2 regions of the Bacillus kalamii genome follow, and region 1 is predicted to be linked to the other one. Evidence: a T-box and tRNA genes for the amino acid it is inferred to sense, from the RefSeq annotation. Region 1 holds a T-box; the other holds one or more tRNA genes.

Region 1 (3,252 bases):
CCGACGAATCTCTCGTAACCTGTACTGGCTGCTTTAAAGCCTTAATCGTAATATTTCCTTCGGTCTTGGGCATTCCTTTAGCTAAAAAGAGATTAGCCGCTATGAGTCCGGCAATGATTAAAATAATAAGGACAGCAATCGCCCATAGAATTATTTTTTTCGCTTTACGCTTCGGCCGCTGTTTTGTTAACACTGTCTCCATTTCTTTTCCCCTTTCTGTCTGAACAATAAGGTCACTCCCTACTTAATTCGACTTGAGGCGATAATTCCCTACTTTCGTTATCTTTTTTTTTACTAATTCGTTCAATACTTTGCAAAAATACAAATTCCAACGCCTATCTTTTGAGACTATTTGTGAACGAGTGTATACTTTTAGGTATCAAATATGGACAATATACGCTAACAAAGGGAGATTTACATGACAACAACAGTTACTGAACACGAAGAAATGCTTCATCAAATTGACCTTTTGAAAGAGGATCTAGAGAGGGTGCAAAATGGCATCACGAAACAGCTTATTGAGGAGGAAATCGACCGCATTGAAAAACGGATTCATGTTTCGCTCAACTGGAAATTCCTTTATATCGATATTCACTTCATCGATGGAAAAAAAATTAAACGTGCCAGTATCCGGGCACAAAAAGGCGATAGCAGAATGATGAATGGCACAGAGGCAAAAGCTTTATTGAGAGAGGCAAAAGAAGTATATATTGAATCAGACCCTCTATCTTCTGTGAAGTTTGCACAGTATGTGAAAACGGAGAGTATCGCCCATTATATGGTGTACTACGGATTGCCGGAAAAAAACGAAATCTCTTTATAAACCAAATTGGATAGAAAAAGCAAGTCCCCTTGTTGGATACCCGACTAACAAAGGGGATTTTTTTCTTCTCGAAATCTAGCTGCTTGATAAAGGACAAACCACTAAAAAAGGGGTTCATTGTACTGATCATTGAAGGATATACATATAAAAACATCAGAAAGGGAAAGCGTTTTTCCGCTCTCCCTTTCTGATGTTATTCAATTCTCAGCATCTTATTATATGTTTGCCTAATAAAATAAGAATGTTCACCATATAATAACGTTTTATCACCTCTAAAATATGCATGAACAAAGAATGTTTCTTCACGATTATTTCGGTATAGTATAGTGAGTTCAAAATCCTCTTTATTTACAAACTTATACCTCTCATTTGAAGATTCTGCTCTATTAAGGATACGTGTAATCTTTTTAATTTCTCCTTTATCTGAGATGATTATTGGTTTTTCATTTTCTTCTTTTGTATTTTTTATGGTTATTTGATCAATATTGGAAAAGCCGTTGTAAAAATGATTATAGGTAACGAATCCTCCGATAATCAGAGCAACCAGTAGAATTATTGCTTTTTTCATATTGCCCCCTAACGACACTTCAGCTTATAATTTTGTGATACATTCTTAAAAGAATATATTCTGTCCATTCGGAAATAATCCTTTTAAATCATTTGAATTTACCCTAATTAAATTGATTTCCTTTTATACATAAAAATACAACTATAGAACCTTCATCTTCCATTTGGGCAAGAATAATATAAATTTTCCTTTGCATAGTGAAAGTTGATAATTGCAGTACTTTCTGAAATATCATTTTTTATTATTGACAACAATTTCGTATTTTGTTAATATTTGGAGCAATAAAAGCATACAAATTCGTTGATGAGAAAGAGTAGTGTTTCGCCTTGTTCTCCAGAGAGCTGACAGTTCGGTGAAAGTCAGTGTTCAAGCGCTACATGAAAATCCTCTCTGAGAAGGTTAGCTGAAATCAGTAAGCGAACCCGGGTGTCTACCGTTAAAAAGAACACGTATGATTGTACGTTGCTAAGTGCTATTGGATCGGATTCAATAGAATTAGGGTGGTATCGCGGTTAACCCCGTCCCAAGTAAGGGACGGGGTTTTTTGTATGCCTTTTATACAAATAGTATAGGAGGAATGGATGCAATGAAAAAAGAAACCATACAACAACGAGAACAAAGGATTCGCATGTTTTGGGAAAAAGCAAATATCTTTGAAAAATCCATTGAAAATCGTCATGAACATACACCATTTGTATTTTATGAAGGGCCACCCACGGCTAATGGCTTGCCTCATGTAGGCCATGCTTTAGGAAGAACGATTAAAGATGTAGTTGCTCGCTACAAAACGATGCAAGGGTTTCTCGTTGAACGAAAAGCCGGTTGGGATACACATGGTTTACCAGTAGAGTTAGGCGTGGAAAAACAACTTGGGATTTCAGGTAAACAAGAAATAGAAAATTATGGAATAGAACCATTTATTGAAAAATGCAAGGAAAGCGTTTTCACATATGAAAAAATATGGCGTTCCTTTACTAAAGAACTTGGTTATTGGGTGGATATGGATCATCCATTTTTAACCTTAAGCAATGGGTATATTGAAAGTGTATGGAACATTTTACGTAAAGTGCATCAAGATACACTACTCTATAAAGGGCATCGTGTATCTCCCTACTGCCCTAGCTGTCAAACATCTCTAAGCTCACATGAAGTAGCACAAGGTTATAAAGATGTAAAAGACTTATCCGCTACGGTTACATTTAAACGTACAGATAAAGATGAATATTTCCTCGGTTGGACCACCACCCCATGGACATTGCCAGCTAATGTCGCCCTTGCAATGCATGCAGATATAACGTATGTAAAGGCCGAACTTGATGGAGACATTTATATTGTGGCAAAATCTCTGATGACAAAAGTGGTTGCCGTCAAAGCGAACATATTGAGTGAACATAAGGGAAAAGAATTTGAAGGTGCTGCCTATCATCCTCCGTTCGATTATGTAAATGTAGAAAAAGGACATATTGTTGTCATGGCCGACTATGTAACAGAAACAAGTGGTACTGGGATTGTCCACATTGCCCCGGCTTATGGTGAAGATGACTATCGGACTGTCCAACAAAATGGACTATCATTCATTCATGTTGTTAATCAACAGGGCCGTTATACGGAAGCGGTAACAGATTTAGCAGGACGGTTTGTCAAAGATTGTGATGTAGAAATCATTAAGCTACTAGCAGCATCAAAATTATTGTTCCATAAAGAAAAATATACTCATAGCTATCCGCATTGCTGGCGCTGTGATTCACCGCTACTTTATTATGCAACAGATAGCTGGTTTATTAAAATGTCATTATTAAAAAAGAAACTAATTGAAAATAACGAAAAGGTTAAATGGTATCCGGAGCATATTAAAGAAGGC
Region 2 (3,252 bases), 1.7 Mb from region 1:
CTATGATTACTACAAAACAATGCCAAAAATTAAAAGAACAATTAGTACAAATGAAAAAAGACTCACAGCATGTGATCAACAATAATAACCCAACAGATGATGTCAGCCTTAGCGATACGGTAGACGAACTCTCATCTTATGATAACCACCCTGCCGATTTAGGGACAGAACTTGCCGACCGTGAAAAAAATTATGCCTTGGACGACCATATGTCTACCGAGATAGATAACATCAATGAAGCTCTGCAAGCCATTGAAGAAGGGACATATGGCAAATGTAAAACATGCGGCATCGATATTCCATATGAACGGCTAGAGGCGATCCCCTATACACTTTATTGTGTCAAACATACACCTAGCCAATCCAAAGAGACTGACCGGCCCGTTGAAGAAGAAATCTTATCGCCCATAGAGCCGAATTCCTTCGAAACAAAGCATGATCCTAGAATCAATGACGACATTGACAGCTTCAAGGAAGTAGCTAACTATGGAACTTCCGAAACTCCCGCCGATTTCCAGACGCCTAAGGATTCCTACGATGACATTTATAGCGAAGAAAAGGAAGGCAGTACAGAACCCTATGAATCGTTTACAGCTACTGATATAAAAGGAAACGACGCCAAAACATATGAATCAGAAGAATTTAAGAAATATGAAGAAAAATTGGATGAAGAACATCTTGAATCACCGCTAGGGGATATCCCTTATAAAAAGAGAGATAGCTATACTGGAGAAGAAAAGTGAATACGTAATAAGATCCCGGATATAAAACAGCCGGGATCTCTTTTAATTTATCTATTATGCTGATCAGCAAAAGGTGAAGCAATATCAGCATATATGACTTTTTCCCATGTTAGTGACCAATTCTTTACTTTTTTTCTTCTATTATAGACCTTCCAGACGTGGGCATTTTCAAGGGCTATAGGAGTTGGTCTTACAATCATATTCAACAGATCGTCCCATCCATGGGGAGCCGACAATACAAGGTTACCCCTATTATCCAGAGTAGCACCCGCTGCAGTAACCGTTTCTGGAAATTTCGCTATCGCATCCATAGATGAATGATAAGGTTCATCATGATTGACCTTATGCATTCTGGCCTGATTTTTCACACTCCATGGGATATTAGGTTTCCATTGAATTAGTTGTTCTTCATAATACAGCTCATGCTCTTTCTCTGTATGGACCCGATCAAAATAAACGACATCGACATCTCCTAGCGGTGACGACACCGTTTTACCATGAAGAGTGTCCCATATTTTATTCCGGATAAACCCGGCGCATATCCACCAATCTGGCAACTTCAATTGTTGAACAGTCTGTAAAATATCCATCATCCACTGGTCTCTACTAATCAATTGTTCAATATTTTGCTCTGATTGAATCATCATTGAACTCTCCTTTGCTCTCTTCTCAATAGGAAATACTATTTATTCATGAAATTAACTGGATCTGCCCTGGCTAACCAAAAGCCTATCTTTTGAAACCGTTGTTGCTCGCTTATATGTATTATGTTTATTCTTCCTGCCATTACGACTACTGAAAAAGATCGTATACATCTGAATAGTTTGTTCTATTCAGATTCATATACCAGAAGACAACAAAAAAAACATGCAATTTCTAGTTGCATGTTTTCTATAGATGACCCGTACGGGATTCGAACCCGTGTTACCGCCGTGAAAGGGCGGTGTCTTAACCGCTTGACCAACGGGCCAATATGGCGGAGAAGGAGGGATTTGAACCCTCGCGCCGCTTACGCGACCTACACCCTTAGCAGGGGCGCCTCTTCAGCCTCTTGAGTACTTCCCCACAATATAAAAATGGCTCCGCAGGTAGGATTCGAACCTACGACCGCTCGGTTAACAGCCGAGTGCTCTACCACTGAGCTACTGCGGAATGGTGGGCCTAAGTGGACTCGAACCACCGACCTCACGCTTATCAGGCGTGCGCTCTAACCAGCTGAGCTATAGGCCCATTCTTTGGAGCGGGTGAAGGGAATCGAACCCTCATCATCAGCTTGGAAGGCTGAGGTTTTACCACTAAACTACACCCGCATATATATGGGGCGACTGATGGGAATCGAACCCACGAATGTCGGAACCACAATCCGATGCGTTAACCACTTCGCCACAATCGCCGTTATATTTAAAAATATGGTGGCTCAGGACGGAATCGAACCGCCGACACAAGGATTTTCAGTCCTTTGCTCTACCGACTGAGCTACTGAGCCATTAGTATATTAAGGATCTGCATGAGCAGATTTCAGCATCCTTCATCTAGTATGTAGAAGGATTTGCCATTCTACCATGTAAGAATGGCGGTCCCGACGGGAATCGAACCCGCGATCTCCTGCGTGACAGGCAGGCATGTTAACCGCTACACCACGGGACCTTTCTGATTGCGGGGACAGGATTTGAACCTGCGACCTTCGGGTTATGAGCCCGACGAGCTACCAGACTGCTCCACCCCGCGACGGTAATAATGTTGATTTCTTTTAAAAAATGGAGGAGGTAGAGGGATTCGAACCCCCGCGAGCCGTTAAGCCCCTGTCGGTTTTCAAGACCGATCCCTTCAGCCGAACTTGGGTATACCTCCGCATAAAAGAAATAATATGGTGGACCTTGTAGGACTCGAACCTACGACCGGACGGTTATGAGCCGTCTGCTCTAACCAGCTGAGCTAAAGGTCCTTATTTTGGTAGCGGCGGAGGGGATCGAACCCCCGACCTCACGGGTATGAACCGTACGCTCTAGCCAGCTGAGCTACACCGCCAAAATAGATAAGGATTATATAATATTAAATGGTGGAGCCTAGCGGGATCGAACCGCTGACCTCCTGCGTGCAAGGCAGGCGCTCTCCCAGCTGAGCTAAGGCCCCAATTAATATGTAATGGTCGGGAAGACAGGATTCGAACCTGCGACCCCTTGGTCCCAAACCAAGTGCTCTACCAAGCTGAGCTACTTCCCGAAATATGGCGCGCCCGAAAGGAGTCGAACCCATAACCTTCTGATCCGTAGTCAGACGCTCTATCCAATTGAGCTACGGGCGCATATTTCACATATAATATAATAAATGGTGCCGAGGACCGGAATCGAACCGGTACGGTAGTCACCTACCGCAGGATTTTAAGTCCTGTGCGTCTGCCAGTTCCGCCACCCCGGCTTTGGAACTCTTTGGAGCGGAAGACGGGATTCGAACCCGCGACCCCAACCTTGGCAAGGTTGTATTCTACCACTGAACTACTTCCGCAAAT

The links. A T-box is a leader RNA that pairs with one kind of tRNA and senses whether it is charged. The one in region 1 lies ahead of ileS (isoleucine--tRNA ligase), so its partner is inferred to be a tRNA-Ile.
Region 2: it has a tRNA-Ile gene. The T-box ahead of ileS (isoleucine--tRNA ligase) is inferred to sense a tRNA for this amino acid. The anticodon was not compared.

The regions. Positions count from the first base shown of each region.
Region 1 covers NZ_JBDFMI010000001.1:2,094,143-2,097,394, forward strand. Annotated here, with positions in the region: gene ABC357_RS10430 (penicillin acylase family protein) at 1-202, opposite strand, end outside; gene ABC357_RS10435 (hypothetical protein) at 419-823, shown strand; gene ABC357_RS10440 (YhfM domain-containing protein) at 1,017-1,391, opposite strand; T-box leader at 1,683-1,920, shown strand; gene ileS (isoleucine--tRNA ligase) at 1,978-3,252, shown strand, end outside.
Region 2 covers NZ_JBDFMI010000001.1:350,305-353,556, reverse strand. Annotated here, with positions in the region: gene ABC357_RS01900 (TraR/DksA C4-type zinc finger protein) at 3-743, shown strand; gene ABC357_RS01895 (nucleotidyltransferase family protein) at 791-1,390, opposite strand; tRNA gene ABC357_RS01890 (tRNA-Glu) at 1,642-1,713, opposite strand; tRNA gene ABC357_RS01885 (tRNA-Ser) at 1,718-1,808, opposite strand; tRNA gene ABC357_RS01880 (tRNA-Asn) at 1,821-1,895, opposite strand; tRNA gene ABC357_RS01875 (tRNA-Ile) at 1,897-1,973, opposite strand; tRNA gene ABC357_RS01870 (tRNA-Gly) at 1,980-2,053, opposite strand; tRNA gene ABC357_RS01865 (tRNA-His) at 2,061-2,136, opposite strand; tRNA gene ABC357_RS01860 (tRNA-Phe) at 2,154-2,229, opposite strand; tRNA gene ABC357_RS01855 (tRNA-Asp) at 2,315-2,390, opposite strand; tRNA gene ABC357_RS01850 (tRNA-Met) at 2,398-2,471, opposite strand; tRNA gene ABC357_RS01845 (tRNA-Ser) at 2,502-2,594, opposite strand; tRNA gene ABC357_RS01840 (tRNA-Ile) at 2,612-2,688, opposite strand; tRNA gene ABC357_RS01835 (tRNA-Met) at 2,695-2,771, opposite strand; tRNA gene ABC357_RS01830 (tRNA-Ala) at 2,801-2,876, opposite strand; tRNA gene ABC357_RS01825 (tRNA-Pro) at 2,890-2,966, opposite strand; tRNA gene ABC357_RS01820 (tRNA-Arg) at 2,972-3,048, opposite strand; tRNA gene ABC357_RS01815 (tRNA-Leu) at 3,073-3,161, opposite strand; tRNA gene ABC357_RS01810 (tRNA-Gly) at 3,174-3,248, opposite strand; tRNA gene ABC357_RS01805 (tRNA-Leu) at 3,252-3,252, opposite strand, start outside.